DNA from 3 places in the Lentzea sp. NPDC042327 genome. Region 2 is predicted to be linked to each of the others. Evidence: riboswitches for the same ligand, from Rfam matches in the RefSeq annotation. Region 2 holds a riboswitch; each other region holds the start of a gene.
What was found. Region 2 has a riboswitch for S-adenosylmethionine ahead of thrC (threonine synthase). Riboswitches for the same ligand answer to the same signal wherever they lie in the genome.
Positions count from the first base shown of each region.

Region 1: linked by a shared signal. The riboswitch ahead of AB0A63_RS14895 (aminotransferase class V-fold PLP-dependent enzyme) and the one ahead of thrC (threonine synthase) in region 2 are both predicted to bind S-adenosylmethionine.
Region 3: linked by a shared signal. The riboswitch ahead of AB0A63_RS06045 (methionine ABC transporter ATP-binding protein) and the one ahead of thrC (threonine synthase) in region 2 are both predicted to bind S-adenosylmethionine.

Region 1 covers NZ_JBEZBX010000005.1:222,207-232,363, forward strand. Annotated here, with positions in the region: gene AB0A63_RS14860 (cytochrome P450) at 1-709, opposite strand, end outside; gene AB0A63_RS14865 (AsnC family protein) at 866-1,720, shown strand; gene AB0A63_RS14870 (inositol monophosphatase) at 1,855-2,619, opposite strand; gene AB0A63_RS14875 (LysR family transcriptional regulator) at 2,644-3,543, shown strand; gene AB0A63_RS14880 (NAD(P)H-binding protein) at 3,517-4,125, opposite strand; gene AB0A63_RS14885 (RluA family pseudouridine synthase) at 4,210-5,094, opposite strand; gene lspA (signal peptidase II) at 5,136-5,855, opposite strand; gene AB0A63_RS14895 (aminotransferase class V-fold PLP-dependent enzyme) at 5,879-7,210, opposite strand; SAM riboswitch class IV at 7,245-7,359, opposite strand; gene AB0A63_RS14900 (potassium/proton antiporter) at 7,432-8,910, opposite strand; gene AB0A63_RS14905 (M28 family metallopeptidase) at 9,044-9,976, shown strand; gene AB0A63_RS14910 (toll/interleukin-1 receptor domain-containing protein) at 10,111-10,157, shown strand, end outside.
Region 2 covers NZ_JBEZBX010000020.1:1,974-12,130, reverse strand. Annotated here, with positions in the region: gene octT (diglucosylglycerate octanoyltransferase) at 1-269, shown strand, start outside; gene AB0A63_RS35480 (DegV family protein) at 290-1,183, shown strand; gene AB0A63_RS35475 (ComEA family DNA-binding protein) at 1,271-1,948, shown strand; gene AB0A63_RS35470 (DNA internalization-related competence protein ComEC/Rec2) at 2,830-5,526, shown strand; gene thrC (threonine synthase) at 5,606-6,862, opposite strand; SAM riboswitch class I at 6,874-6,993, opposite strand; gene holA (DNA polymerase III subunit delta) at 7,081-8,049, shown strand; gene rpsT (30S ribosomal protein S20) at 8,251-8,517, opposite strand; gene AB0A63_RS35450 (hypothetical protein) at 8,749-8,961, opposite strand; gene AB0A63_RS35445 (SPFH domain-containing protein) at 8,961-9,893, opposite strand; gene AB0A63_RS35440 (NUDIX hydrolase) at 9,967-10,157, shown strand, end outside.
Region 3 covers NZ_JBEZBX010000002.1:448,044-458,200, forward strand. Annotated here, with positions in the region: gene rsmI (16S rRNA (cytidine(1402)-2'-O)-methyltransferase) at 1-561, shown strand, start outside; gene AB0A63_RS06010 (ABC transporter permease) at 629-1,342, opposite strand; gene AB0A63_RS06015 (ATP-binding cassette domain-containing protein) at 1,332-2,264, opposite strand; gene AB0A63_RS06020 (PadR family transcriptional regulator) at 2,323-2,874, opposite strand; gene metG (methionine--tRNA ligase) at 2,929-4,722, shown strand; gene AB0A63_RS06030 (TatD family hydrolase) at 4,749-5,543, shown strand; gene AB0A63_RS06035 (transglycosylase family protein) at 5,845-7,254, shown strand; gene rsmA (16S rRNA (adenine(1518)-N(6)/adenine(1519)-N(6))-dimethyltransferase RsmA) at 7,446-8,267, shown strand; SAM riboswitch class I at 8,356-8,449, shown strand; gene AB0A63_RS06045 (methionine ABC transporter ATP-binding protein) at 8,668-9,666, shown strand; gene AB0A63_RS06050 (methionine ABC transporter permease) at 9,663-10,157, shown strand, end outside.

The DNA of each region.
Region 1 (10,157 bases), on a different contig from region 2:
CGAGCAGCAGGAACGCCATCGACACGAGCTCTTCGGTGTTGAGCCGGTCACCGGAGTCGTCGGCGTGCACCAGCGCCGAGAAGAACGTGTCGTCCGGTTCGGCGGCGCGGACCTTCTCGACGTGCTGGAACAGGAACTGCGCCATCGCGCCGGCGGCGTGCTGGATCTGCTCGGGCGTGCCGAACGACAGCAGCGTGTTCGACCACCCGCGGAACTCCTCGCGGTTGTCGATCGGAATGCCGAGCAGCTCGCAGATCACCGTGATCGGCAGCGGGAACGCGAACTCCTCCAGCAGGTCCACCTCGTCGCCGTCGTTCATCCGCGCGATGAGCTCGGCCGCGATCTCGTTGACGCGGGGCCGCAGCAGCTCGATGCGGCGTGCGGTGAACGCCTTGGTGACGAGCTTGCGCAACCGGGTGTGGTCCGGCGGGTCCATGTTGAGCATGTGGACCGAGAGCGAGGACTCGAACTCGCCGCGCCGCGCGTCCGGCGGGGTGTGCTTGTCGAAGACGGACCGCCCGACCGTGATGTCCTTGCTGATCCGCGGGTCGGTGAGGGCGATCTTCGCTTCTTCGTGACGGGTCACGAGCCAGACCTTCAGCCCACGGGGCAGGTGGACCTCGTGCACGGGTGCCTCTGCGCGCAGCAGGTCGTGCGCCTCGTGCGGGTTCTGGACGTAGTCGTCGGGCAGCTTGGTGAGTGTTGTCACCCCACCCAGTTAACCCCGTTAACTCCTGGCTCGCCACTCTTTCCCACGCGATCCGGTACGCGCTGTGACGCCACCCCCGGAGGACCGGCGTGACCGTGATCGCGCTGGGGCCGGGCGGTGACGCGAAGATCAGGAGCGGGGGGTAGCGTTCTTTTCGTGGTGGCCCCTGATCCCGTTGACGCCCGTTTGCTGGCCATGCTCGCCGACTCGGGCCGTGCCGCCGTGCACGAGATCGCCCAGCGCCTGGGCATGGACCCGCGCGAGGCCGCCATGCGCCTGATCACCCTGTCCGGCAGCGGTCTGCCGCTGCTCGTCGGTGTGGAGTGCGACCCGAACGGCATCCGGCGCGCGCTGGCGAACGCCGCCGCCTACGGCAACTACCAGGGCCCGCCCCCGTCCGGCGCCTACGCCGTGCACCAGAGCGGACCCCACCACGTGAGCGGCCCGCACCCGGTCGCGCCGCCGCAGCCCCAGCCCGGCCCGCAGTCCCAGCCCTTCCCCGTGCAGCAGCAGCCGCCGCCGAACCCGTGGGGTCCGCCGCAGTCCGCGGGCTGGGTCCGCGCCGACCAGCCGCAGCCCCGGCCGATGTCGCGCACCGGCAAGGTCGGCACGACGCTGGAGGCGGACAGCCTGGAGGGCGCCCGTCTGTCCATCCAGCTCGTCGAGGTCGTCGACCCGGCCGACTTCCTGTTCACCGCCGCCGGCTACAAGCTGGCCGAGGGTGAGCGGGCCGTGGTCGTGCACACCGAGGTCACCAACGCCTCGCAGGTCCCGTTCACCTCGTTGCCGGACATGTACCTGGTCCTCGTGACCAGGACCGGCGAGACCGTCACGAAGGCGCCGGTGTCGCTGTCCTCGCGGCCCGCGCACAAGCTCGGCGTGCAGCCGGGTGAGACCGCAGGCGGTCACACGGTGTTCGTGCTGCCGGACACGACGGACCTCACCCAGGTGCGGTGGAGCGTGCGCCCCGAGGTCGACGTCAACACCCTCGTGTGGACCGTCGAGGACTGACCCCTCGCAGGCGCCTCGCGCGTTGTTGGTAGTAGAAAAGTGCCTGTTGATGTTGAGTTGGCGGTACTTGCAGACGCCGTTGGAGCCAGGGGCTGAGGCGGCTTGGACGGAGCGAGCGGGGATTGGTGACCTGCTCAGGACAGCACCGTCAACGCCGCCGCGTGCACGCCCGGTGCGGCAGCCAGGTATTCGCGGGTCGTCAGCTTCCACGGCGTGCCGTCGAGGTCGGTGACGACACCGCCCGCCTCTTGCACGAGCAGCACACCGGCGGCGTGCGCGCGCACGTTGTCGTACTGCCAGTGCAGGTCCATCCGCCCGGCGGCGACCTGGGCGAGCTGGTGGGTCACCGGCACGGAGATCCGCACGTACAGGGCCTCCTTCGCCATCGCGCTGCAGGAGGCGCCGACCCGGTCCGCCATCTCCGGTCCCTGCCCCGGCTGGGCCTGCCCGGTCCCGGCCAGCGCACCGTCCAGCGAGGTCTTCGCGGACACCCGCAGCCGCACCCCGTTGAGGAACGCGCCCTCGCCCTCGGCCGCGGTGAACATCTCGTCGAACAACGGGAAGTGCACAGCGGCCAGCACCGGTCGGCCGTCGCGGACGAGGCTCACGCCGATGTTCCAGTCGGTCATGCCGTGGACGGCGTTCATGTTGCCGCCCACCGGGTCGACGAGCCACCACTCGCCCGGCTCCAGCGGGCCGGAGCCGTGTTCGTCGTCGAGCCAGCGCGCCCGCGGCCGGATCGCGGCGAGCTCGGGGCGCAGCAGGTCGACGACGGCCGCGTCGTTGGCGCGCACGCCGGCGACGACCGCGTCGAGGTCCGCGGCGCGCGACTCCGGCGAGTAGCGCTTGAGCATCCGGGCTCCTGCGCGGCGAACGGCCGCGACGAGTTCCGCGTTCACGGTTCCTCCATACGATGTCTGTTCATGCAAGCGGATCTGAACCTGCTGACCGTGCTCGACGCCCTGCTCGAGGAGGGCAGCGTGATGGGCGCGGCCGAACGGCTGCACCTGTCGTCGCCCGCGGTCAGCCGCACGCTGGGGCGGATCAGGAAGGTGACCGGCGACGACATCCTGGTGCGCACCGGTCATTCGATGACGCCGACGCCGTACGCGCTCGGGATCGCCGACGAGGTGCACCGGCTGGTGCGCCAGGCCAACGCCGTGCTGGCACCGAGCCGTGTGCTCGACCTGGCCGAGCTGGACCGCACGTTCACCGTGCGGTGCCACGACGCGCTGGCCTCGTCACTGGTGCCGGTGCTGGTCGCCTGGGTCGCGGAACGGGCACCCGGTGTGCGGTTGCGGGTGCTCGCCGAGCACTCCGGTGACACCGACGACCTGCGGCACGGCCGGGTCGACCTGGAGCTCGGCGGCGGCGCACCGGCGTTGCCGGAGTTCCGGTCGGAGACGCTCGGCCACGACCCGCTGGCCGTCGCGCTGCGCCCGGACCACCCGTGCGCGGGCGGGCTCGACCTCCCGGCGTACGCGGCACACCCGCACGTCGTGGTGTCCCGCCGCGGCCGGCTCACCGCGCCGATCGACGACCTGTTGGCAGCGGAAGGCTTGCAGCGCAGGGTGATCGCGACGGTGGCGACCGTCCACTCCGCACTGCAGATCGCGGTCGCGAGCCACGCGCTGGTCACCACCACGGCGATCCTGTGCCGCCCGCTGATCGAGGCGTTCGGGCTCGTCACCCTGCCGTTGCCGGTCGAGTCGCCGCCGGCACCGGTGAACTGCAACTGGCACCAGCGCTACGACTCCGACCTCGCCCACGCGTGGTTGCGCGAGCAGGTGCGGGCATCATTCGCCGAGGTGGTCCAGCGGTAGCGCGACGGCACCGGGGAACCGCGGCGACTCGGCCTCGTCGAGCATCGCCGCGGCCACGGTCTCGCGGCTGACCTGAGCGGTGAGGTCGAACGGCGGCGCGGCGTCCAGCCCGACCGTGCGCCGCTCGGGGCTGAGCGGCCCGTCGGAGAGCACACCGGCGTGGAAGACCGTGCCACCGGCGGCGAGGACGGTCTCGTCGGCCGCCACCTTGTCGGCGATCCGGTCGCCGAGGAACTTCTCCAGCACACGGGCACCGTCACCGGCGGCCGCGCGCGACGGGCCGGTGCCGTACGCGCCGAGCCAGATGACCCGTTCCGGTCCGGCGGCGACGACGGCCTTCGCACCGTCGAGCAGGACACCGGGCCGGTCCGTGCCGAGGCCGGAGAGGACGACGGTGCCCCCGGCGACGGCGAGGCTCGCCGGGTCGGCCACGTCACCCGCGACCTTGCGCAGGTCCGGGTGGTCGAGCGCGATCTTGCCGGGATCGCGGGCGATCGCCGTGACCGCGTGGCCGCGGGCCAGGGCCTGCCGGGTGAGGGCGAGGCCGGTGCGGCCGGAGGCGGCGAGGACGGTGAGGTTCATGCCGAGAACGCTATGAGCGGCACCGATCAACATCAAATGAAACGTCGTCAACCGGTGATTTACCCAGACGCAATCGGCCTGCGCTCAGCCTTCCTCGCGCAGCTGCTCCAGGGACGCGGCGAGGTCCGCCGGGTACTCGGAGGTGTAGGTGACCCACTCGCCCGTGCCGGGGTGGTGGAACCCGAGCTGGCGCGCGTGCAGCCACTGCCGCGCCACGCCGAGCCGCTTGGCCAGCGTGGGGTCCGCGCCGTAGGTCAGGTCGCCCACGCACGGGTGGTGCAGCGCCGAGAAGTGCACGCGGATCTGGTGCGTGCGGCCGGTCTCCAGGTGCACCTCGACGAACGACGCCGCGCGGAACGCCTCGATCACTTCGTAGTGGGTGATCGACGGCTTGCCGGAGTTCATCACGGCGAACTTGTAGTCGTGCTTGGGGTGCCGGTCGATCGGCGCGTCGATGGTGCCCTTGATCGGGTCCGGGTGGCCCTGGACGATCGCGTGGTAGACCTTGTCGACGGTCCGCTCCTTGAACGCGTGCTTGAGCGCCGAGTACGCCGACTCGGACTTCGCGACGACCATCACGCCGGTGGTACCGACGTCGAGGCGGTGCACGACGCCCTGGCGCTCCGCGGCACCCGAGGTCGCGACCCGGTGACCGGCGGCGGCGAGACCGCCCACGACGGTCGGGCCGGTCCAGCCCGGCGAGGGGTGCACGGCCACGCCGACGGGCTTGTCCACGACGATGATGTCGTCGTCCTCGTGGATCACGACCAGGCCCTCGACCGGGATGGCCTGCACGGTCACCGGCTGCGGCGGGGCCGGCAGGGTGATCTCCAGCATCGCGCCGGCCGTGAGCCGGTCGGACTTGCCCACGACCCGGCCGTCGATCAGCACGTCGTCGGCGTCGGCGATGGCGGCCACCGCGGTGCGGGACAGGCCCAGCAGCTTCGCGAGGCCCGCGTCGACGCGCATGCCGTCCAGACCGTCGGGAATGGGCAGCGTTCGGTATCCGCTCACGCGTCGATCTTCTCCTTGTGAACCGTCCCGTCGTAGTCGTGCTGCAGCAGCGCCAAGACGATGATCGTCGCGCCACCGCAGACGATCGCCATGTCGGCGACGTTGAACACCGGCCACACCTGGCCGAACGGGTCGAACAACGACAGGAAGTCCACCACGTGGCCGCGCATCGGGCCGGGCGCGCGGAACAGCCGGTCGGCGAGGTTGCCGACGGCGCCGCCGAGCACCAGCCCGAGACCGACCGCCCAGGGCGTCGAGCGCAGGTCGCGCGCGATCCAGGTGATGAACCCGACGACCCCGAACGCGATCAGCGCGAGGATCCACGTCCACCCCTCGGCCAGCCCGAAGGCGGCACCGGGATTGCGGACGAACGTCAGGTGCAGCAGCCCGCCGAACAGCTGGATCGGCTCTGACCGCTCCAGGAACGCCACGGAGAGGACTTTCGTGAGGACGTCCAGCGCCAGCACACCGGCGGCCAGCACCGCGAGGTAGGTGGTCCGCGGCTCCGGCAGCGAGCCGGTGATCGAGAACTCGGGTTCGGCGTCCGGCTCGGAGACCGTCAGCGCCCGCTCGGGCTGCTCGGTCTCGCGCCGGTCCTCGGCCTCGGCGGTCACCACAGGCGCGACCTGCGGTTCCGCGACCGGTTCCGGCGCGCTGGGCTGCTCCTCGGCAGTCTCGTCAGCGGCCTTCGCCGGGGCCTTGGACTCGTCACTCACCAGGTCATTGTCCACTACCTGGACTACGCGAGGAACGGCGGCAGGGTTCGGCTGTCGTCCTCAGCCACCCAGCGGCCGTCGCGCTGCGCGTAGGTCCACTTCGGACCTTCGGTGACGAGAGTGCGCAGCGCGGCCACCAAACGGTCCACGTGCTCGGCCGTCGTCCCGAGACCGATCGACGCGCGCACGGCGCGGTCTTCGTGCGAACCGGCCTTCTTCACCAGACGTCCCACGACCACATGGGCGCAGAACGCGCCGTCACGCACGCCGACGCCGTACTCGGCCGACAGCGCCGCCGCGAGGAAGCCCGCGTCGAAGCCGGGGACCGTGAAGCTCACGACGCCCACGCGGTCGACGTCGGTGAGGATCGAGAGCTCGCGCAGGCCGGGGATGGCGCGCAGGCCGTCCCGCAGCCGCCGCAGCAGCTCCTGCTCGTGCGCGATCGTCTGCTCCCAGTGCCGCGACAGGATCTCGCAGGCCGCGGCCAGCGCGTGCACGCCGATGACGTTCGGGCTGCCCGCCTCGTGCCGCTCCGGCACCGCGGACCACGCGACGCCGAGCCGGTCGCCGTGGTCGGTCACCTTCGCCGTGGCGCCGCCGCCCACCAGGTAGGGCTGGGCCTGCTGCAACCAGTCGGACCGGCCGACGAGCACACCGGCGCCGAACGGCGCGTAGATCTTGTGGCCGGAGAACGCCAGGTAGTCCACGCCCAGCTCACGGGCGTCGATCGGGCGGTGCGGGGCGAGCTGCGCGGCGTCGAGCGCGATGCGGGCGCCGTGCCTGCGGGCGACCTTCGCGAGCTCGGCGACCGGCCACAGCTCCCCCGTGACGTTGGACGCCCCGGTGACGATCACGAGCCGAGGACCGACCGGGGCGGCGGCCAACGCCCGGTCCAGCGCGACGAGTGCCGCGCCGGACGAGGAAGGAGTGGAGATGCGCTGCACGTTCGGCCCGCGCCACGGCAGCAGCGCGGCGTGGTGCTCGCTGTCGAACAGCACGACCGCGGTGCCCTTGGGCACGCTGCGGGCCAGCAGGTTCAGCGCGTCAGTGGTGTTGCGGGTGAAGACGACGGCATCGGTGGAACGCGCACCCACGAACCGCCGGACGCGGTCACGCGCCTGCTCGTAGACGCGGGTCGACACCTGGGAGGCGAAGCCGGCGCCGCGGTGCACGCTCGCGTACCAGGGCAGCAGCTCGTCGACGGCGTCGCGCACCTCCCGCAGGCAGGGGGCGGAGGCGGCGTGGTCGAGGTTGGCGTAGGTGACGCGCTCTCCGGTCACCAGCGGGACGCGCAGGTCGGAACCGACGACGGCGGGAACCTTGGTGGTGGTGTCCGGGGTGATCGCGAGCGTCATCGAGCTGCCTCCTGGGCCGGGGGGCCTTCTCGGAGGCCCGCGCTTGACCGGCGCCCTGCGCGCCGGACCAGGTCCTCACCAAGGGCACCCCACCGCGGTTGGAGGGTTGCCGGCCAGCAAGCTTGGGCTTGACGCTGGCTCTCATGACCTGCCGACGACGTTAGCGGGCGCGTCACGATCCGTCGACACCTGATCACATCGTGAGAAGCGTCGGGGACCGACTATTCGCCGGTCTCGCCCTTCCACCGCGCGTAACGACCGGCCCGGTCCACGGCGCGAACCCGCCGTTCGGTGGCGTCGCGCGCCTCTTCTGTGGTCACGATGAGCAACTGGTCGCCGGTCTGCAGCCGGGTCGTCGGAAGTGGCGTGAAGCTCTTGCCCGAGCGCACCACGAGGCTCACCGTGGCGCCGGTGGGCATGCGCAGCTCGGTCATGTAGACGCCGTGCAGCTTCGACCCGCGCTGGATGTGCACCTGCAGCAGCTCGGCGCCGAGCTCGTCCAGCGGCGAGGAGTCGACCTGGACCTCCTGCGGCTCGCTCGCGTTGACCAGCCCGAGCCGCCGCGCGAGGAACGGCAGCGTCGTGCCCTGCACCACCGTGAGGACGATGACCAGCAGGAACACCGCGTCGACCAGCTCGCGCGCACCCTCGACGCCCTGGATGAGCGGGATCAGCGCGAACACGATCGGCACCGCGCCGCGCAGCCCCGACCAGGAGAGGAACGCCTGTTCCCGCCACGGCACCTTGAACGGCAGCAACGACAGCACCACCGACAGCGGGCGCGCCACGAACGTGAGCACCACGCCCGCGATCAGCGCGGGCACCAGCACGTCGAGCAGCCGGGACGGCGAGGCGTAGAGGCCGAGCAGGACGAACAGGCCGATCTGGGCCAGCCAGCCGAGCCCCTCGGCGAACGACAGGGTGTCGGCGCGGTGCGGCAGCCGGGCGTTGCCCAGGACCAGCGCGGCGACGTAGGTGGCGAGGAAACCGGACGCGTGCGCCAGGTCGCCCGCGGTGTAGGCGATCACGCAGACGGCGACGGTGGCGAGCGGGTAGAGGCCGGTGGCGGGCAGGGCCGCGTGCCGCAGTCCCGTGCCGCCCAGCCAGCCGAGCGCGACGCCGATCAGCGCGCCCGCTCCCAGCTCGTAGAGCACCAGCAGCGGTGCCGTCCACGAGATCTGGTCGGACGAGGCGAGCAGCACGACCGCGATGTAGACGGGCGCGTCGTTGAGGCCGGACTCCAGTTCGAGCGCGCCGGTGAGCCGTGCCCCCACCCCCAGCGACCGCAGGACGCTGAACACGGCCGCCGCGTCCGTGGACGACAGCACCGCACCCCAGAGCAGCGCCATCCGCCAGTCGAGGCCCAGCAGGTGGTGCAGCGCGGTTCCGGTGATGGCGACGCTCACCGCAACGGCCACTGTGGACAGTGCGACGCCCAGCCAGAGCGAGGTCTTGACCGCGTGCCACCGGGTCGTCAGCCCGCCCTCGGTCAGGATCAGCACCAGCGCCGCGATCCCGAGGGACTGGGTGAGGCCGGCGTCTTCGAAGTCGATGCCGAGCACCGACTCGCCCAGGAGCACGCCGATGCCCAGGTACAGCAGGAGTGAGGGCAGCCCGAGGCGGATCGACACCCGGACCGCGATCACGGAGATCAGCAGGACCGCGGCACCGACGCCCAGGACAACCGTGACATCACCCACCCGGACCATTCTGGTTGATCACCACCGAGTTGAACTAATCCGACGCGAAACCGACCTTCGCCCCTAGCGCGGCTCATGCACGGCAGAGCATGTTGATCAGTGGCTCAATCCCTACCCTGCACGGAGTTGAACCATGAAGATCCTGATCGCGCTGGCGGCCGCCCTGACGGTGGCCGGAACCGCGCCGGCGCAAGCGGCCGCTCCGGCGGTCCTGGCAGCACCCGACATCAGCGTCGCGAACGTCCAGGCGCACCTGAACCAGCTCCAGTCGATCGCCACCGCCAACGGCGGCAACCGCGCCCACGGCAGGCCCGGTTACCTGGCCTCGGTGAACTGGGTGAAGGGCAAGCTGGACGCGGCCGGCTTCACCACCCGCGTCCAGTCGTTCACCAGCAACGGCGCCACCGGCTACAACCTGATCGCGGACTACCCCGGCGGCGACGCGAACAACGTCGTGATGCTCGGCGGTCACCTCGACAGCGTCAGCGCCGGTCCCGGCATCAACGACAACGGCACCGGTTCCGCCTCGATCCTGGAGGTCGCCCTCCAGGTGAAGGCCACCGGGTTCGCTCCCACCAAGCACCTGCGCTTCGCCTGGTGGGGCGCGGAGGAGCTCGGCCTGGTCGGTTCCACGTACTACGTGAACTCGCTGTCGACGACCGAGCGTTCGAAGATCAAGACCTACCTGAACTTCGACATGACCGGCTCGCCGAACCCCGGCTACTTCGTCTACAGCGCGTCCGGCCAGCCCTCCGGCTCCCTCGCGCTGCAGCAGCGGCTGCAGGCCGGGTTCTCCTCGATCGGCGTCCAGACCGAGCTGACCAGCGTCGGCGGCCGGTCCGACCACGCCGCGTTCGCCCGCGCCGGCATCCCGGTCGGTGGCACGTTCACCGGCGCCGAGGGCATCAAGACCTCGGCCCAGGCGCAGAAGTGGGGCGGCTCCTCCGGTGTCGCGTTCGACCGGTGCTACCACCGGTCCTGCGACACCTCGGCCAACGTCAACGCGACCGCGTTGGACCGCAACGCGGACGTGATCGCCTACACCCTGTGGGCGACGGCGGCCTGATCGCGTTCTGAACACCCGCACGGCCGCACCGGGTCCTGCCCCGGTGCGGCCGTGCGGCGTTGTGGCCCGGTTCCGTCGCACCCCTGCTGCGTTTGCCCCTGTTCGCGGCGGCGCCCGACCGCGATCATGGGCCGGTGACCGGGGTGGGGGCGCAACGGGTTTTCATCAGCTACTCACGGCG
Region 2 (10,157 bases):
CCGCGATCGGGATGGTGCCGTCAGTGCACCGGGCCGAGTCGTACGGGTTCGTGCACTCCGGGCACGCGGCTGCGGTGAAGGCTGTGCGCGGGTGGGCCGCACATGCGGAGGTGCCCCTGCTGGACCTGCCCGCGGTGATCGGCCCGCACGTCCGTTCGGGTGCGGGCAACCCCGATGGGATGCACTGGGGCTGGGAGGGGCACGAGCTGGTGGGCGAGGCCATGGCCGAGCTCATCTCGTCCGTGGCGGTCAATCACACGGAGGAGTGAGGGCCGTAGGCTCGTCGCTCGTGCGCATCTCCATCGTCACCGACTCCACGGCGTATCTGCCCGAGGGGTTCGCGCAGCGCCATTCGATCACCGTGGTGCCGTTGCACGTCGCGGTGGACGGTGCCGGGCGTCTCGACGGCGTCGACTTCGGCCCGGCCGAGCTGGCCGCCGCGCTGGCGGAGCACCGCCGGGTGACCACGTCGCGTCCGACACCGGGCGAGATGGCCGACGTGTACCGGGACGTGTTGTCGTCGTCCGACGCGATCGTGTCCGTTCATCTCTCGCGCGAGCTCTCGGGGACGTGGGAGGCGGCTCGGCTCGCGGCGGAGGAGATCGACCCGTCCCGCATCCGCGTGGTCGACTCGCGGTCGACGGGCATGGGGCTCGGGTTCGCCGTGCTGCGCGCGTGTGCCGCTGTCGGTGCCGGGCATTCGCACGCCGAGGTCGAGGACGCCGCGTCCACCGCGGCCGCCGAGACCCGGATGTTCTTCTGCGTCGAAACCCTGGACCACCTGCGCCGCGGCGGCCGGATCGGTGCGGCCGCGGCCCTGGTGGGCACCGCGCTGGCCGTGAAGCCGCTGCTGCACGTCGACGACGGCCGGATCGTGCCGCTGGAGAAGGTGCGCACGATGAGCCGGGCGGTGGCCCGACTGGTGGACCTCGCCGCGGCGGCGGCCGGCGACGGCCCGGTGGGACTGGCCGTGCACCACCTCGCAGCACCGGAACGCGCCGCAGAACTGGCCACCCACCTGGACGAACGCCTCCCCGGCTCGACCGGGTGCGTGATCTCGGAGGTCGGCGCGGTGATCGGCGCGCACACGGGCCCCGGCGTCCTCGGCGTGGTGGTCCTGCCAGGAGGACCGGACATCCTCCCACACACCCCCGACAATCCCGGTTCCCCGAGCAGCGAGTGATCGCGACCTGTCCACAACCCGCGAGTAACCCACAGCCCGGCACTTCCCCCGCACCCCCCACCCCTCCCACTCCGTAACTTCGACCCCATGCTCCCCCGCTCCCACCACGACGACACCCCGGCCGACCGCCTGGAAGCACTGGCCGCCAAGGTCCGCGCCGACCCGACCCTCGTCCACGCGAACTCCGCCGACTCCACTGAACACGGCCACCCCCGCCGCTTCCGGCTGCCCCGGCTGCCCCGCCGCGGCCTGCTCGCCTTCGGCATCGCCGTTGCCTGCACGGTCATCGGCCTGTCCACCTGGCTGCAACGCCCCACCGCCGAGTCCGCACCGGACCTGGCCCTCGTCAGCACCAGCGCCCCGGCCCCCGAACTGGTCGTGAACGTGATCGGCGAGGTGGCCACCCCCGGCCTCGTCACCGCCACCTCCGGCGCCCGCGTCGCCGACGCCCTGCGCCTGGCCGGCGGCATCCACCCCGGCACCGACCTCCACGGCCTCAACCTGGCCCGCAAACTGACCGACGGCGAACAGATCGCGGTCGGCATCCCACCCCCACCCGAGGCCGTGCACCCGGCCAAGCTGAACCTGAACACCGCCTCGGCCACCGACCTCGACTCCCTGCCCGGAGTAGGCCCGATCACCGCCCAGCGCATCGTCGACCACCGCACCCGCAAGGGCCCGTTCGCTTCCGTCGACGAACTCCGCGACGTGGAAGGCATCGGCGACACCAAGCTCGCGAAACTCGCCGACCTGGTCCACACCTGACCCCCAGCGCTTCCACCCGCTGGCCCAACTCGCTGGCCCCATCCCGGACGCCGGGCTCCCGCAGCCATCCCGCTGACCTCGCCCGCCCCTGGCTGCCCGCACCTCGTCCCCGCTGACGGCCCGCACCCGAGGCCCGGCGCTCGACACCTCGCCCCACGCGCCCTGCCCACCCGCGCCCGCGTCCCACTCACGCCCGCGTCCCACTCACGCCCGCGCTCCACCCCACGCCCGCGCCCGTGCCCGACGCCGCGCGTTCCACAGCCCACCTCGCACTCGCCGAGAGGAACTCCCATGCCTTGCACCGTCGCCATGCCCGCACCCGACCTCATCTGGCACCAGTCCACCCGCCCCGGCCGCCTGTACTCCGGCCTCCTGCGCACCCCGCTCCTCACCATCCGCGAGTTCTCCCCGAACGGCCTCCCACACCGCCGAGCCCGCACCCGCACAACAACCAGCCGTGCCCCTGCCACCGCGCCCCGCCCTCCCACAGCCGCCTCCCGGTCTCCCACGGCCGCACCTCGATCTCCCGCCCCCGCGCCCCGGTCCTCCACCATCGCGGCGCGACCTCCCACACCCGAGCCCCGCAGACACCCAGCCCACGACCACCCCCTGATCCCCGCAACCGCCGCTGCATGGGCAACCGCCCTGGCCGCCCTGTTCCTGACCCGCCACACGGCAGTCCTCATCGGACTGACCACAGGAACAGCCGCCCTGCTCGCCCAACGCCGAGCCTGGCGCCGCCGAGCCTGGTGCTCCAACCGCCGCGCACTCGCCACCCTCCTCACCGACCCCACCCCAAGCGCCCCGACAGCGAAGGCCCGACCATGCCTCGCAGACACCCGGTAACCCACGACTACCGCTTGGTCCCCGCAGCCACCGCAGTGTGGGCAACGGCCCTGTCCGGCCTCTACCTGAGCTGGCAGGCCGCAGTCCTCATCGGACTGTCCGCCGGCGCGGTCGGCCTGATCGCCTGGCACCGGGCGTGGTGGCCCAAGGCGGGCGCGATCGCCCTCGTGCTCGCCGGCCCGATCGCCGGTGCCTGGGTCGGCAGCCACGTCCTGCGCGCCGAGACCCACCCGCTCCGCCTGGCCGCCGACGAGGGCCGCACGACCACGGTGACCGCGGAGCTGAGCACGAGACCGCGTGGCATCCGGGCCGCGGGGTTCGGCGGGCACCAGGCCGGGGTGGACCACGTCGTCGTCACCGCGACGGCGAACGGGGCCACCGTCGTCATCCTCGCGCCGGCCGCGCAGTGGCGTGACCTGCTGCCCGGTCAGCGGGTCACTGTGAAGGGCTCGCTCGCCCCGCCGAGACCGGGCGACCTCACCTCCGCCCTGCTCCGGGTCCGCGGGCCACCGGCGGACGTGCAGCCGCCACCGGCCTGGCAGCGCTGGGCCGACCACCTCCGCGACGGCCTGAGCAGGGCCAGCGCCACCCTCGGCGAGGAGGAGGCGGGACTGCTGCCCGCGTTGGTGGTGGGCGACACCGAGCACATGGTGCCGCGCATCGTCGACGAGTTCCGGACAGCGGGCCTGGCCCACCTGCTCGCGGTGAGCGGCGCGAACCTGGCCATCGTCTGCGGCGCGGTCTACCTGCTGCTGCGGAAGACCGGTCCGCGCAAGGCGGCGGTGGGTGCGTTGGTGGCACTCGTGGGGTTTGTGGCCCTGGCCGGTCCCGAGCCGAGCGTGCTGCGGGCCGCGGTGATGGGTGCCGTCGCGTTGCTGGCGCTGTTCATCGGCCGCGAACGGTCAGCGCTGCCGTCGTTGGCGACGACGGTGCTCGTCCTGGTGCTCGTCGATCCGGCGCTGGGAGCCGATCCCGGGTTCGCGTTGTCCGTGACGGCCACGGCGGCGTTGGTGCTCGTGGCACCGAGATGGGCACGCAGGCTGAAGGAACGCGGTGTGCCGCAAGGGTTCGCCGAAGCACTTGCCGTGCCCGCGGTCGCCAGCCTCGCGACGGCTCCGCTCGTGGTCGGGTTGTCGGGGCAGATCAGCCTCGTGTCGGTGCTCGCGAACCTGGCCGTCGCACCGGTGGTGGCACCCGCGACGGTGCTGGGTGTGGTGGCGGCGGTCATCGCGCCGCTGTTCCCACCGGCTGCCGAGGTGGTGGTGCACGTGGCCGGGCCGGCCGTGACGTGGCTGGTCCTGGTCGGGCGGCACGCGGCGACGGTGCCGGGTGCGTCGCTGAGCTGGCCGGAGGGCTGGGTCGGCGGGCTCGCGCTGGCGGTGGTCACGGCGATCGTCTTCCTGTTGTTGCGCAACAAGAAGACGCGGGTGCTGACGGTCGCGCTCCTCGTCGGCGGCTTCGTGGCGCTGGTGCCGATGCGGACCATCGCGCCGATGTGGCCGCCGGCCGGCTGGAAGGTCGTGAGCTGCGACGTCGGCCAGGGCGACGCGCTCGTGCTGGCCACCGCGGAGGCCGACCGCGCGGTCGTGGTCGACACCGGGCCCGACCCCGGCGCGATCGACCGGTGCCTGAGGACGTTGGGGATCACGCGGATCCCGCTGATCGTGCTGTCGCACCTGCACGCCGACCACATCGGCGGCCTGCAGGCGGTGCTCGCCGGGCGTGCGGTGGGCGCGGTGGCGGTGGGACCGCTCAAGGAGCCGGCGTGGGCGTGGAAGGAGGTCAACGAGCAGGCGCGCGCGAACGGCGTGCGGGTGCTGGAACCGAAGGCGGGTGAGCGGTTCGCCTGGCCGGGGCTGGAACTGGAGGTGCTGGGCCCGCGGCGGCAACCGGTCGTCGCTGAGACGAACACGGTCGTGAACGACTACTCGCTCGTACTGCGGGCCACCACACCCGCGGGCCGGGTGCTGCTCACCGGTGACGTCGAACTGGCCGGCCAGGCCGCGTTGCTGGGGGAGCGGGACCTGGGGGCCGAGGTGCTCAAGGTGCCCCACCACGGCTCACGTTCCTCGTTGCCCGCGTTCCTGGAACGCGTGCGACCGCGGGTCGCACTGGTGAGCGTCGGCACCGGCAACCGCTACGGGCACCCGAGCCCGCAGGTGATCGACGCGCTGCGGGCGGGTGGCGCCCTGGTGTTGCGCACGGACAAGGACGGCGACCTGGCGGTGTTGCCCGGAAGCCGAGTCGTACGAAGGAAAAGGAGAAGGAAGATGGACCAGGTCTGGATCAGGCTCCACAACGCGCGCTACCCGATTCCCGGCGGCACGCCCGGTTTCGCCTGGGCGATGTGGCAGCCCGGTTACCCCGCCACCCAGTGGCCGCACGACGAACTGAAGCCCGACTTCGCCTACTACCTCTGCGAAACGCTGGAGGACGGCAGCCGCGCCATCACCTACCGCGCCCGCGCCACGCACGTGCTGCCACCCACGGAGGCCGCCGACGCGGACGCCGCCTACGACCTCGTCGCCGAGCACGTGTTCGACGACGGCATGCGCATCGCCCCGGACGTCTGGCACGAGTACCACTACAACGCCCTCAAAGCAGAAGCCCCGTGGCCGCAACGGATCGTGGCCTGGCGCGCCGAGGTGGAACCGGTCGGCCCGCACGTTCGCGACGAGCTGCGCCGCTTCCCGCGCACGGGCTGGACGAAGTCGGCCGCGATCACCCTCTGACGCTCACCGCGTGAAACGACGCGGTCCGGGGACGCGGACGTCCCCGGACCGGGAGGAGGTGATCTGCTGAACGAACGACCTAGCCCAGTGCCTTGAGCACGGCCTCGGCCGACGGCGGCACAGTGGCGCGCGGGCCGATCGTGTCGCCGAGGGCGTCGAGGGTCTTGAGGCCGTCACCGGTGATCAGCAGGACGGTCTCGCCGTCGGGGTCGAGCTGGCCCGTCTCGATCAGCTTCTTCGCCGTCGCCACGGTCACGCCGCCGGCGGTCTCGGCGAAGATGCCCTCGGTGCGGGCGAGGAGCTTGATGCCCTCGACGACCTCTTCGTCGGTCACGTCCTCGATGGCGCCGTTGGTGCGGCGGACCGTGTCGAGCACGTACGGGCCGTCGGCGGGGGCACCGATCGCCAGCGAGCGGGCGATGGTGTCGGGGCGGACCGGGCGGATGACGTCGTGGCCGTCCTTGAAGGCGGTGGACACGGGCGAGCAGCCGGTGGCCTGGGCGCCGAACACGCGGTACGGGGAGGCCTCGACGAGGTCGAGCTGGCCGAGCTCGCGGAAGGCCTTGTCGATCTTGGTGAGCTGGGAGCCGGAGGCGACCGGCACGACGATCTGGTCGGGCAGGCGCCAGCCGAGCTGCTCGGCGACCTCGTAGCCGAGGGTCTTGGAGCCCTCCGCGTAGTACGGGCGGACGTTGACGTTCACGAACGCCCAGTCCTCGTGCTCCGCGGCGAGCTCCTGGGCGAGGCGGTTGACGTCGTCGTAGTTGCCGTCGACGGCGATCAGGGCGCCCTCGTAGACGGCGCTCATGAGGATCTTGGCGCGTTCCAGGGAGGAGGGGACCAGTACGACGGACTCCCAGCCGGCGCGGGCGGCGGCCGCGGCGACGGCGTTGGCGAGGTTGCCGGTGGAGGGGCAGGCCAGGACCTTGAAGCCGAGCTCGCGGGCGGCGGCCAGTGCCACGCCGACCACGCGGTCCTTGAAGGAGTGGGTGGGGTTGCCGGTGTCGTCCTTCACCCAGACCTTGCGGACGCCCAGCGCCTTCGCGAGGCGGTCGGCCTCGACCAGGCGGGTGCCGCCGGGGTCGGTGTTCGGGTGCTGTTCCACAGTGGACGGAACGGGCAGAAGGCCGCGGTAGCGCCAGATTGAACGGGGGCCGGCCTCGATGTCCTCGCGCCGCACCCTGCCGAAGTCGTAGGCCACTTCCAGCGGCCCGAAACACTCGAGACAGGCGTATTCCGGAGCGAGAGGGGTCTCATTTCCGCACTCACGGCACAGCAGCGCGCGGGCGGGGCCGAGGTCGAACTTGGTGCTCGTGGGCACAGTGACAGCAGTCATCGCGAGGTATCTCCTCATCTTTCCCGCGAAATCGAACGGGTCGGAATTGGCACCGTGATCGTCTGCGCATAGCGCTGACGCCGGTTGCCGGGGCTTCTTCGGGCCGGTCCCTCTGCCCCTCTGGATGAGCGGTGTTCAGTTGTGGCCACCAACGTACGGCACGTCTCCGCCGCTCGGCCACAAACGTCCACGATTCGGGACGTGGGAGGATGCGGAGCGTGAGCGCACCGGAGTCACTGCACCTCGTCGTCGGCGAGGAGGAGTTGCTGGTCGAACGCGCAGTTCGGGCGGCACTCGAGGCCGCGCGCGCGGTCGACGCGTCGGCCGACCTGACCCGCGTGCAGGTGAGCGATCTCACGCCGCCGGAGCTCGCCGAGCTGGTGAGCCCGTCGCTGTTCGCCGAGGGCCGGGTGATCGTCCTGCAGAACGCGCAGGACATCAGCAAGGAGATCGCCGACACGGTGCTCTCCTACCTCAAGGCGCCCGCGGACGGGGTGACGCTCGTCGTCGTGCACACCGGTGGCGGCCGCAGCAAGGCGGCCAAGGACCTGCCCGGCCAGCTGAAGAAGGCCGGTGCGGCGGTCACCGAGTGCGGCAAGGTCACCAAGTCGGCCGAGCGCGAGGCGTTCGTGCGCAACGAGGTGCGGCAGGCGGGCGGCAAGATCGACCCAGAGGCGGTCGCGACGCTCATCGACGCCGTGGGCACGAACCTGCGCGAGCTCGCCGCGGCGGCCTCGCAGCTGGTGTCGGACACCGACGGCAAGGTGACGGTCGAGGAGATCCGCCGCTACCACCAGGGCAAGGCCGAGGTGACCGGGTTCGCCGTCGCGGAGAAGGCTGTCACCGGTGACCGTGCGGGCGCGATGGAGTCGTTGCGGTGGGCCATGCAGCTCGGTGTGCCGCACGTGCTGGTCGCCGACGCGCTGGCGGACGCGGTGCGCACCGTCGCACGCGTCTCCGCGGTGGGCCGGGCCGACCCGTTCAGCCTGGCCGGTCCGCTCGGCATGCCGCCGTGGAAGATCAAGAAAGCCCAGGCGCAGGCCCGTGGCTGGGAGCAGGCCGGTCTCGCGGACGCGATGCAGGTGGTCGCGGGGCTCAACGCCGACGTGAAGGGCGTGGCGGCCGATGCCGACTACGCGCTGGAGCGCGCCGTGCTGCGGATCGTGGCGGCACACGGCCGCCGGTAGCGCCCTCGCGGCGTTCCCGCGGAACCGTCCACGCACCGGAATTGACCGTGCCGCGCCAGCTTCCGCACGGAGCGGCGCGTCGTGAAGCTCAATGAGGTGAATGCGTGGAGCGACTCCATGGCCCTCATCCCCACCAGAACAGCGAAAAGGGCCCGCTCCACGAGGAGCGAGCCCTTCCCGACGGCTCTGAGGTGAGCGGAATCAGCCCTCGAGCTGGTTCGCGCGCAGCGCCATCGCCGACTTCTTGTTGGCGGCCTGGTTGGCGTGGATGACGCCCTTGGTGGCGGCCTTGTCGAGCTTGCGGGACGCGTCCTGCAGCAGCTCCAGGGCCTTCGCCTTGTCACCGGCCTCGGCAGCCTCGCGGAACTTGCGGATGGCCGTCTTGAGGGACGACTTGACCGACTTGTTGCGCAGGCGCGCCTTCTCGTTGGTCTTGATCCGCTTGAGCTGGGACTTGATGTTCGCCATGCGACATCACCCTTCTGTGTCGAAACCGGAGTTCGTGACGCGCTTGGTCGGCACCGGCGAGAGCCGGCTCTCCTCCACGGCGGAGCGCCGCGCGTTCACGACGACGAAGGATATCAGGCCAGCTCAGCGCACCGTGAACCCGGCCTTCTCGGCGCGAGCTAGCAGCCCGAACGCCGCGGAAGCGGTTCAATACTGCTGAAACGCCTGTTCAGCGCGCCGCGGCGACCGGTCTCAGCCCTCGTCCGGTTCCGGTTTCTTCGGCGGACGGCCGCGGCGCGGCATCTTCTTCGCTTCACCGGGCAGCCGGCCTGCCTCCGCCAGCGCACGCCGCAGCAGGAACTCGATCTGCGCGTTGGTGCTGCGCAGCTCGTCGTTCGCCCACCTGCTCAACGCGTCGTGCACGGCCGGGTCGAGCCTGAGCAGAACGCTTTTGCGCTCCGCCATCAGGTGTACAGCGACCCGGTGTTGACCACGGGCTGGGTGGAGCGGTCACCGCACAGGACGACGAGCAGGTTCGAGACCATCGCCGCCTTGCGCTCCTCGTCGAGCTCCACGACGTCGTGCGCGGCGAGCCGTTCCAGCGCGAGCTCGACCATGCCGACGGCGCCCTCGACGATCCGGGTGCGGGCCGCCACGACCGCGCCCGCCTGCTGCCGCTGCAACATGGCGTGGGCGATCTCCGGCGCGTACGCGAGGTGCGTGAGCCGCGACTCGATGACCTTCACGCCCGCGGACTGCACGCGTGCCGAGATCTCGATCGCGAGCGTCTCAGTGATCTCGTCCGCGTTCTCCCGCAGCGACAGCCCCGCCCCCTCGTGGTTGTCGTACGGGTAGCTCGTCGCGATGTGCCGGACCGCGGTCTCGGTCTGGATGCCCACGAACCGCACGAAGTCGTCGACCTCGAACCGTGCGCGCGCGGTGTCCTCGACCTGCCACACGACCACGGCGGCGATCTCGATCGGGTTGCCGTCCGCGTCGTTGACCTTCAGCGTCTGCGTCTCGTGGTTGCGGATGCGGGTGGAGATCTTCTCCCGCGTCGTCAGCGGGTTCGCCCACCGCAGACCGTCCGAGCGGACCGTGCCGACGTAGCGGCCGAGGAACTGCAGCACCCGCGCCTCACCGGGCGCGACGGTGAACAGCCCCTTCATCAGCAGCGACGCCGCCAGGAGCACCAGCACCCCCGCGACCAGCATCCCTGCCGACGGCTCGCCGCCGTTGGCCTCCGCGACCCTGACTCCCTCGATGATCGTCCACACGCCCACCGCGAACACCGCCAACCCTGCGAAGAACATCGGCAGACCGGCGATCTCCCGTGCGTGCTTCTCGCGCACGACAGGTGCCGGCATGTGCACTGTCGTGTCGATGGTTGCGCTCATCCAGACCCCCTGGTGAAGTAGTATCTAAGTGATATCACTTTTTTGCGGGTGATCACAAGTTAGGCTGAGCCGCATGAGGGCGAAGAAGCAGCGTGTGGCCGCGTACGGGGTGTGCGTCGACGAGGCGGACCGGATCCTGCTGGCGCGCTGGCTTGGCCCAACGGGCAAACGTTGGATCCTCCCCGGCGGTGGCATCGAGCACGGCGAGCACCCGTACGACGCGGTCGTCCGCGAGGTCGAGGAGGAGACCGGGTTCACCGTCGA
Region 3 (10,157 bases), on a different contig from region 2:
GTGTCCGATCCCGGCTACCGGCTCGTCGCCGCGTGTGTCGAGCAGGACATCACCGTCACGTGCCTGCCGGGGCCGTCCGCGGTCACGACGGCGCTGGCGCTGTCCGGGCTGCCGAGCGACCGGTTCGCGTTCGACGGGTTCCCGCCGCGCAAGTCCGGTGAGCGCAAGCGCTGGTTCGCCCCGTTGGCCACCGAGCAGCGCACCGTCGTCTTCTTCGAGGCCCCGCACCGGCTCGCGGACACGCTCCAGGACGCCGTCGAGGTGCTCGGGCCCGGCCGCCGTGCCGCCGTGTGCCGCGAGCTCACGAAGAAGTACGAGGAGGTCGTGCGCGGGTCGCTGGCCGAGCTCGCCGAGTGGGCCGTGGACGGCGCACGCGGCGAGATCACCGTGGTGCTCGGCCCCGCTCCCGTGGCGGACACGCCGGACCTCGACACGCTCGTCGCCGAGGTCAGGCAGCGCGTCGCAGACGGGGAGCGGATGAAGTCGGCCGCCGCCGAGGTCGCGGAGGCGGCCGGGATCAGCAAGAAGACGCTCTACGACGCGGCGGTCAGGTCAAGCTGACCTGCCTTTTCAGGGGAACGCGGGACTCCCGCGTTCCCCTGGGGGAAACGCGGGGCCCCCGCGTGCCTCAAGCTGACTCCCGGTTGAACGTGCGGATGCCGTAGAGCACGCCGGCCACGACCAGCAGCGCGACCGAGATCAGCCCGTACGTCACCGTGCCGGGGTTGAAGATCGACCGCTCGGCGTCCACGACGTGCGCCAGCGGGTTGACCCGCGACAGCCAGTAGAGCCACTGCGGGCCGTTCGACATGGGCAGCAGCACGCCGCTCAACAGCATCAACGGCACGATGGACGCCGACAGCACGGACGCGAAGACGTACTCCAGCTTCACCTTCAACGCGATCGCGTACGACACCGAGCCGATCGCGACGCCGAGCAACGCCACCAGCCCGAGGCCGAGCAGCACCTGCCCCGCCGACGCCCGGAAGCCGAACAGCATCGCGGCCAGCATGATCAGCAGGCTCTGCACGACCAGCAGCACCACGTCCTTGCCGACCCGCCCGACGAGCAGCGCGACCCGGCTGACCGGGGTGACCCGCAGGCGTTCCATCACGCCCGTGCGCACCTCCGGCAGCAGCGAGAAGCCCGCGTAGGCCGTGCCGAACAACGCCATCTGCACCAGCAGGCCCGGCACGAACCACTGCCAGCCGCCCTCGCCCAGCAACGGCCCGAAGAGCCCGAGGTAGAGCAACGGCTGGGCGATGCCGAAGACCACCGCCACGGGGTTGCGCAGCACGGGCAGCATCACCCGCCAGAACACGAGCCAGGTGTCACGCAGCATTGCTGTCCTCCCGCAGTGAGCGGCCGGTCATGGTCAGGAACACGTCGTCGAGCGTCGGCCGGTGCACCTGGACGGAGTGCAGCTCGACACCGATGTTGTCGAGGTCCTTCAGCAACGACGGCAGCGCGCGGTCGCCGTTCGGGATGCGGAAGCTGACCTTCTCGCCGTCCACGGCGGCGTCGGCGAACTTGGTCGCGACCAGCGCGGCCTGCGGCGTGCCGAGCACGACCAGGTCGCCGGAGACGCGGTGCTTCAGCTCGTCCGGCGACCCCTCGGCGACGATCGCGCCCTGGTCGATGACGAGCAGCCGGTCGCTGAGGTGGTCGGCCTCGTCGAGGTAGTGGGTGGTCAGGAAGACCGTCACGCCGTCGGCCCTGAGCTGCCGGATGTGGTCCCACAGGTTGCGGCGGCTCTGCGGGTCGAGCGCGGTGGACGGTTCGTCGAGGAACAGCAGCCGCGGGTCGTGCAGCATGCCCATCGCGAGGTCGAGCCTGCGCTGCTGGCCGCCCGAGAGCGTGCCTACGCCGCGCTGCTCCAGCCCGGTCAGGTCGAACCGTTCGAGCAGGCCGGCGACCTTCCTGCGGGCGTCGTGCCGGGAGAGGCCGTAGAACCGGGCCTGGAGCTCCAGCTCGTCGGCGACCCGCTGGTCCAGGCCCGCGCCGGGCTTCTGGCCGACGTAGCCGATGTTGCGGCGCACGCCCGCCGGGTCGGTGAGCAGGTCGTGTCCGGCGACGAGCGCTTCGCCCGCCGTGGGCCGCAGCAGCGTCGTGAGCATGCGCAGCGTCGTCGACTTGCCGGCGCCGTTGGGTCCGAGGAACCCGACGAGCTCGCCCTCGGCGACGTCGATGTCGACGCCGCGCACCGCGTCCACCGGACCGGCCTTCGTGGTGAAGCGGCGTGCGAGGCCGCGTGCCTTGATCATGCCGGAACCCCCTCTAGTCAAGTTTGACCAGAGGCTAGTCGGGACTATTCAAGTTTGACTAGTCCCGAAGTTCGTACGCACCGGCCTCCAGGCGTTCGATCAGCTCCCGAGTCCACCGGACCTGACCTTCGAGGTGGACGAGCCACAGTCGAAACAGCTCGCTGACGTGCGCCGGCTTGCCCATCTCCGGCATCGAGGTGATGCCGTGCCGGGTCGGGGTGAGCTGCCCCTCCAGGCCTGCGAGGCGGTTCTTCAGCAGCACGACGGCCTGCTTGCGCGGGACGAGGGTGAGCATCGCGACGCCCGCGGACACCTCGTCGTTGCCGGCGGCCGGGTTCGCGAGCGCGTGCGCGAGGAGGTCGTCCAGCTCGTGCTCACCGGACGGCGTGATCCGGTAGGAGGTGCGGGCGGGGCCCTCGCGGGACTCGGTGCCGACCGGTTCCAGCAGTCCGTCCTTGGCCAGCGACTTCAGCGCGTGGTAGATCGAACCTGGCTGCACGTTCGCCCAAGACTCCGCAGACCACGACTGCAGCTCACGGCGCACCTGGTAGCCGTGCGCCTCGCCGACGAGCTTGACCACGCCGAGCACCAGCATCCTGGTCGCGGACAAACCGACCTCCCATGCAGTGAAAAGCGGCTGGCACCGCCTCCGTAGGCTATGCACATGAGTGCCTCCGTACTGACCGCGGTGGCCTGGCCTTATGCCAACGGCCCCAGGCACATCGGTCACGTCTCCGGTTTCGGTGTCCCGTCCGACGTCTTCTCCCGCTACATGCGAATGTCCGGACACCGGGTGCTCATGGTCAGCGGCACGGACGAGCACGGCACGCCCATCCAGGTGCAGGCCGAGAAGGAGGGCCTGACGGCCCGCGAGCTCGCCGACAAGTACAACCGCGTCATCGCCTCCGACCTGCAGGGCCTCGGCCTGTCCTACGACCTCTTCACCCGCACCACCACCGGCAACCACTACCAGGTGGTGCAGGACCTGTTCTCCGCGCTGTGGAAGAACGGCTACGTCATCCCCAAGGTCGAGATGGGCGCCATCAGCCCGTCGACCGGCCGGACGCTGCCCGACCGCTTCATCGAGGGCACCTGCCCGATCTGCGGCTACGACGGCGCGCGCGGCGACCAGTGCGACAACTGCGGCAACCAGCTCGACCCGATCGACCTGAAGAACCCGCGCTCGCGGATCAACGGCGAGACGCCCAAGTTCGTCGAGACGGAGCACCTGTTCCTCGACCTGCCCTCGTTCATCGAGTCGCTGGGCTCGTGGATGGGCACGCGGTCCGAGTGGCGCCCGAACGTGCTCAAGTTCTCGCAGAACCTGATCAAGGACCTGCGGCCGCGCGCCATCACCCGCGACCTCGACTGGGGTGTGCCGATCCCGCTCGACGGGTGGAGCGACCAGCCGATGAAGCGGTTCTACGTGTGGTTCGACGCCGTCATCGGCTACCTGAGCGCGTCCGTCGAGTGGGCACGGCGCACTGGGAACCCCGACGCCTGGAAGGAGTTCTGGACCGGTGACGCCCAGGGCTACTACTTCATGGGCAAGGACAACATCGTCTTCCACTCGCTGATCTGGCCGTCGCTGCTGCTGGGCCAGAACGGCGCGGGCGACAAGGGCGGCGAGCCCGGCCGGTTCGGCACGCTGAACCTGCCGACCGAGGTCGTGTCGTCGGAGTACCTGACGATGAGCGGCTCGAAGTTCTCCACCTCGCGCGGCACCGTGATCTACGTCGGCGACTTCCTGAAGGAGTTCGGGCCGGACGCGCTGCGGTACTTCATCTCCGTCGCGGGTCCCGAGAACCAGGACACCGACTTCACCTGGGAGGAGTTCGTCCGCCGGACCAACTTCGAGCTGGCGAACGAGTGGGGCAACCTGGTCAACCGCTCGATCTCCATGGCGCACAAGAACGTCGGCGCCATCCCGAAGGCGACCGCGCTGACCGACGCCGACCACGAGCTGCTGCGCCAGTCGAAGGCGGCGTTCGACACGGTCGGCGCGCACCTGCGCCGCTCGCGGTTCAAGCAGGCCTCCGGCGAGGCCATGCGCGTGATCTCGCTGGCGAACAAGTACCTGTCCGACCAGGAGCCGTGGAAGCTCAAGGACGACCCGGACCGCCGCGACTCCGTGCTGCACACGGCGTTGCAGGTCGTGCAGGACGCGAACACGCTCATGACGCCGTTCCTGCCGCACTCGGCGCAGCAGGTGCACGAGGCGCTGGGCGGCACGGGCGTGTGGGCCGCGCAGCCGTCGATGGACGAGGTCACCGACCTCGACGTGCCCGACCGCTCGTACCCGGTGCTGACCGGTGACTACGCGGGCGAGCAGGCGAAGTGGGAGTCGACGCCGATCGAGGTCGGCCGGCCGCTGCAGAAGCCCTCGCCGCTGTTCGCGAAGCTCGACCCGAAGCTGGGCGAGACCGGGCCCGAGTGGGCCCCGATCGTCACCGACTAGTGGCGGAGAAGCGGGAACGACCGCCGGTGCCGGAAGCCCTTCCGGTGCCGGTGGTCGACGCCCACACCCACCTCGACGCGTGCGGTGCCGTCGACGCCGCCGACGTGGCCGTGCTGCTGGACCGGGCGGAGGCCGCCGGCGTCTCGCACGTGGTGACGGTCGCGGACGACCTGAAGTCCGCGCAGTGGGCCGCGGAGGCGTCCACCTGGGACCCGCGGGTCTACGCGGCCGTGGCGGTCCACCCGACCCGCACCGCCGCGTTCGGCGACGCGGAGAAGGCCGAGCTGGAGCGGCTGGCCCGGTTCGACCGCGTCGTGGCGATCGGCGAGACCGGTCTCGACTACTACTGGGACTACTCGCCGCCGGCCGCGCAGCAAGACGCTTTCCGTTGGCACATCGACCTTTCCAAGCGCGTCGGGAAGCCGTTGATGATCCACGACCGGGACGCGCACGAGGACGTCCTCAAGGTGCTCGACGCCGAGGGCGCACCGTCCACAGTGGTCTTCCACTGCTTCTCCGGTGACGCGGACTTCGCGCGCCGGTGCGTGGACGCGGGGTACGTGCTGTCGTTCGCGGGCCCGGTGACGTTCAAGAACTCCCGTGCCCTGCAGGAGGCGGCCCGGCTGGTGCCGCAGGATCAGCTGCTCGTCGAGACGGACGCGCCTTTCCTGACGCCCCACCCGTTCCGGGGGCGGCCGAACGAACCCTATTGTGTGAATTACACAGTTCGGGCCTTGGCCACCCTGCGTGGCGAAGATCTTTCTGAACTCGCTGCCGCCGTCACCCGTACTGCTCAACGAGTCTTCGGGCTTGGCCACTGAGATGCGACTTGAGACGAACGGAGCAAAGGGTTCCTACCTCTACGGGTGACTGAGGTCACAACATCGGTGGGGGTGTTTGCGCAACGTCGGCTGCCCCGTTACTGTCCCGTGACCGTGCCACCTGAACCGACCCTGTCGGTTCGGAGCACGCCCGCAGTCGGGGCGGGTCCCAAGCCGGAAGCGCGAAGCAGCGAGACCACGTAGGAGGAGTTGCCGGGAACCTTCGAGCTGCAACTCGAATGATCTTGTCAACGCCAACTGTGCGGTGGCCTCGGAGCTTCCGCAATGGAGGTATCGACCCTTGTCTGGTAGCGACAGAACTGCCGCTCCGTACGACTTCAACGAGGACACCGACTGGTTCACGCCGGTCGGGAACACCGCGGTCGCGGTGGCCGACCCCCACCCGAGCTTCCCCGCCGGTGCGCTGACGATCTCGCCCGCGGACGTGCTCGAGGTGCTCGGCCCTGACGCCGACGAGCTCCTCGCGACGGCGAACGTCGACGTCGACGAGCTGATCCGGCTCATCAACGCCGAGACGACGATCATGCCGCCCCTCGTCCTCCCCACGGAGGAAGAGGAGAAGGAGGACCCGCAGCTCCTCGTCACGGCCGTCTCGTCCTGGAAGCGCCGCTTCCTCAAGGGTGCGGTCGCCGCGGTCCTGGTCTCCATCTCCGGCGGTGGCGTGACCGCGATGGCGATGGACAAGTCCGTGGCCGTGGACATCGACGGCATCACCTCGACCGTCCACTCCTACGAGGGCACGGTCGGCGAGGTCCTCGCGGAGGAGGGCATCAGGGTCGGCGAGCACGACGCGCTGTCCCCGTCGCTCAACGCCCCGATCTCCGACGGCGGCAAGATCACCCTCGACCGCGGCCGCCTGCTCAAGATGAGCGTCGACGGCCAGTCCCGTGAGGACTGGGTCCGCTCGGTCACCGTCGAGGAGGCCGCCAAGCAGCTCGGCGTCCCGGTCGACGGCTCGTGGTTCTCCGCGCCCACCGGCTCCGAGGTCCCCCTCGACGGCATGAACCTCGAGGTGAAGACCCGCAAGGTCGTCAAGCTCTTCGACGGCGCGAACCCGGTCCGCGAGGTCCAGACCACCGCCGTCACCGTCGACGAGCTGCTGAAGAGCGAGAACCTCACCCTCGGTCCCGAGGACGCGGTCCAGGCCGGCACCGACGTGCGCCTGGCCTCCGGCGCCGAGGTCTACATCTCCCGCACCGGCGTCACGGTCATCAACGTGAACGAGCCGGTCGCCCCGCCCGTCGAGAAGACCAACGACCCGACCCTGAACCAGGGTCAGCAGAAGGTCCTGGAGCCCGGCGAGGCCGGCGAGCAGATCTCCACCTACCGCGTGACGGTGAAGAACGGCAAGGAGATCAACCGCGAGAAGATCGGCGGCAAGGTCACCAAGGAGCCGAAGCCGAAGAAGATCGCGGTCGGCACCAAGCCCCTCCCCGACGGCGAGGTGTGGGACCGCCTGGCCAAGTGCGAGGCCGGCGGCAACTGGGCCATCAACACCGGCAACGGCTACTACGGCGGCCTCCAGTTCAACGCGAGCACCTGGGCGGCCTACGGCGGCACCGCCTACGCGGCCCTGCCGCACCAGGCGACCCGCGAACAGCAGATCGCCATCGCCACCAAGCTCCGCGACGGCCGTGGCGGCACGTACTCCGCGTGGCCCGGCTGCCGCGCGAAGCTCGGCCTGCCGTAACCCCGCCTCCCCACCCATCCCTCCGCTCTGCTTGACCGCACGCGGGGACCTTTCGTACTCCAGGTGAGTACGAAAGCTCCCCGCGTGCACTCGACGCAGCAGGGGGCGGGGGTCTTCGGTGGGTGACTTGAGGTCTTCGGTGGGCAACCTGAGGTCTTTGGTGGGTGACCTGAGACAATGCCCCGGTGAGCCTGTTGGGACCCGCCGAAGTCCGCCGTCTAGCCGAAGAGCTGGGCATCCGCCCGACCAAGAAGCTGGGCCAGAACTTCGTGCACGACCCCAACACGGTCCGCAAGATCGTCGCCGCCGCCGGTCTGACCGACGAGGACGTCGTCCTGGAGGTCGGCCCCGGCCTGGGCTCGCTGACCCTCGCGCTCCTCCCGGCGGCCGCTGAGGTGGTCGCGGTCGAGATCGACCCGCCGTTGGCGCACCGGCTGCCCCAGACGGTCCAGGAGCACGACCCGGCCAACGCCGGCAAGCTCCACGTGGTCCTCAAGGACGCCATGAAAGTCACCCAAGAGGACCTGCCGGTACAACCGACCGCGATCGTCGCCAACCTGCCGTACAACGTCGCGGTGCCCGTGGTGCTGCACCTCCTGCACGAGCTGCCGAGCCTGCGCAAGGGGCTCGTCATGGTCCAGGCGGAGGTCGCCGACCGGATGGCGGCGAAGCCCGGCAGCAAGGTCTACGGGGTGCCCAGCGTGAAGCTCGCCTGGTACGCCGACGCGCGCAAGGCGGGGTCGGTCGGGCGCAACGTCTTCTGGCCCGCGCCCAACGTCGACTCCGGGCTGGTTGCCTTCCAGCGCCACGAAAAGCTGTTGTCCACAGTGGATAAGAACAAGCTGTTCAAGATCGTCGACACGGCCTTCGCGCAACGCCGCAAGACCCTCAGGGCCGCCCTCAAGAGCTACACGCCGCACGTCGACGAACTGCTGGCCGAAGCGGGCATCGATCCCCAGGTCAGGGGCGAGCAGTTGAGCGTGATCGACTTTGTCCGGATTGCCGAGGTCTGATCCGGCGATCCTTCGGCCAACAGTGTGATCTGTCGAACGAATCCGAATCTGGCTTGCGCAACCGAACGTCCGTCCGGTTGACTGCTAACTGCCATCCGGAGCGACTGAGAGACCTGGCTCTACGACGTCGCAGCAACCACCCGCTGGATGCGGGCAGGTGCTAACGCCAGGACCGATGGAGGATCACGTGGGTACCTCGCGAATGCTGACGCGCCGTCGAGTCGTCGACCAGTGCCGTCGCACCGCTTCTGCATGTCGTCGCCACCTCGTCTAAGGCGCCTTCTCAAAGTCCTTTGACGCGCACTCGGTCGCTGAGTGGCGCACACACCTGAGCAGAACTTCGACCGCGCACCCCCGCACAACGGGAGCGTGCGCCGTCGCGCGCAGCCGTGGAGCAGAAGTGATCACTGTCGAAAACCTCACCAAGTCCTTCCAGGGTGTCAACGCGCTGAACGGCGTCACCCTCGACGTCCAGGCCGGCACCGTGCTCGGCGTCGTCGGCCCGAGCGGCGCCGGCAAGTCCACGCTGGCCCGCTGCGTCGCACTGCTGGAGCGCCCCGACTCGGGTGCGATCCGCGTCGACGGCACCGACATCACCTCGCTCGACGGCTCGGCGCTGCGTGCCGCCCGTCGGCAGATCGGCGTTGTGCCGCAAGGGGACTCGCTGCTGCGGCAGCGGACCGCGGCCGGCAACATCGCGTTGCCGCTGGAGTCCGCCGGCGTGCCGGGACCGCAGCGGCGCACCCGCGTGGGCGAGCTGCTGGACCTCGTCGGGCTCACCGACAAGGCCGCCGCCTACCCCGACCAGCTCTCCGGCGGGCAGCGCCAGCGCATCGCCGTTGCGCGCGCCCTCGCCGCCAACCCGTCCGTCCTGCTGGCCGACGAGCCCACCAGCGCACTCGACCCGGAGACCACCGGGTCCGTGCTGGCGGTGCTCGACCGTGCGCGCGCAGAGCTGGGTGTGACCGTCCTCGTCGTCACGCACGACATGGGTGTGGTCCGCAAGATCTGCGATGACGTCGCGGTGCTGGAGCAGGGCCAGGTCGTCGAGCACGGCAAGGTGCTCGACCTCGTCAACAACGCCGCCAGCCGCACGAGCTCCGCGCTGCTGCCCGCCGTCGACCTGAACCCGATCAACGAGAACGCCTACGACCGCGTCGCGGACGTCGTGCTCGTCGGGTTCGCCGCGGTCGGCGCGCTGCTGCCCGAGGCCGCGCACCGGTTCGGCGTCGAGCTGAACATCGTCGGTGGCGGGCTCACCCGCCTCGGCGAGACCCCCGTCGCGCGGTTCCGCCTCGGCCTGAACGGCGAGCGGTCCGACTCGGCGCTGGAGTGGATCGGTGAGGCCGGCGGCGCGGTTCAGAGGTCCCTGAAGGGGCCGCAGGGAGTAGCTGCGTGAGGTCTGCAACACCCTGGTCCGACGTGGTGAGCTACCTCGTCGAGGCCACCGGGGAGACGCTGTACATGGTCGGCGTCTCCACCGTGATCGCCACAGTTCTCGGAGTTCCCGTCGGGGTCTGGCTGCAGCTCACCGCCAAGGGCGGGCTGCGGCCGAACGCCGCGGTGCACAGGGCCCTCAGCTTCGTCACCGACCTGGGCCGCTCGATGCCGTTCATCGTGCTGCTCGTCGCCCTCACGTCGGTGACCCGCCTGATCGTCGGCGGGTCCATCGGCAGCACGGCGGTCATCGTGCCGCTGGCCGTGGGAGCGATCCCGTTCGTCGGGCGGCTCGTGCAGAACATCCTGTCCGAGGTGCACGTGACCGTGGTCGAGGCCGCGATCACGACCGGTGCCTCGACGCTCAGGATCGTGCGCAGCGTGCTCATCCGCGAGTCGTTGCCGGCGCTCATCAACGCCATCGGCGTCACGGTCATCGCCCTCATCGGCTAC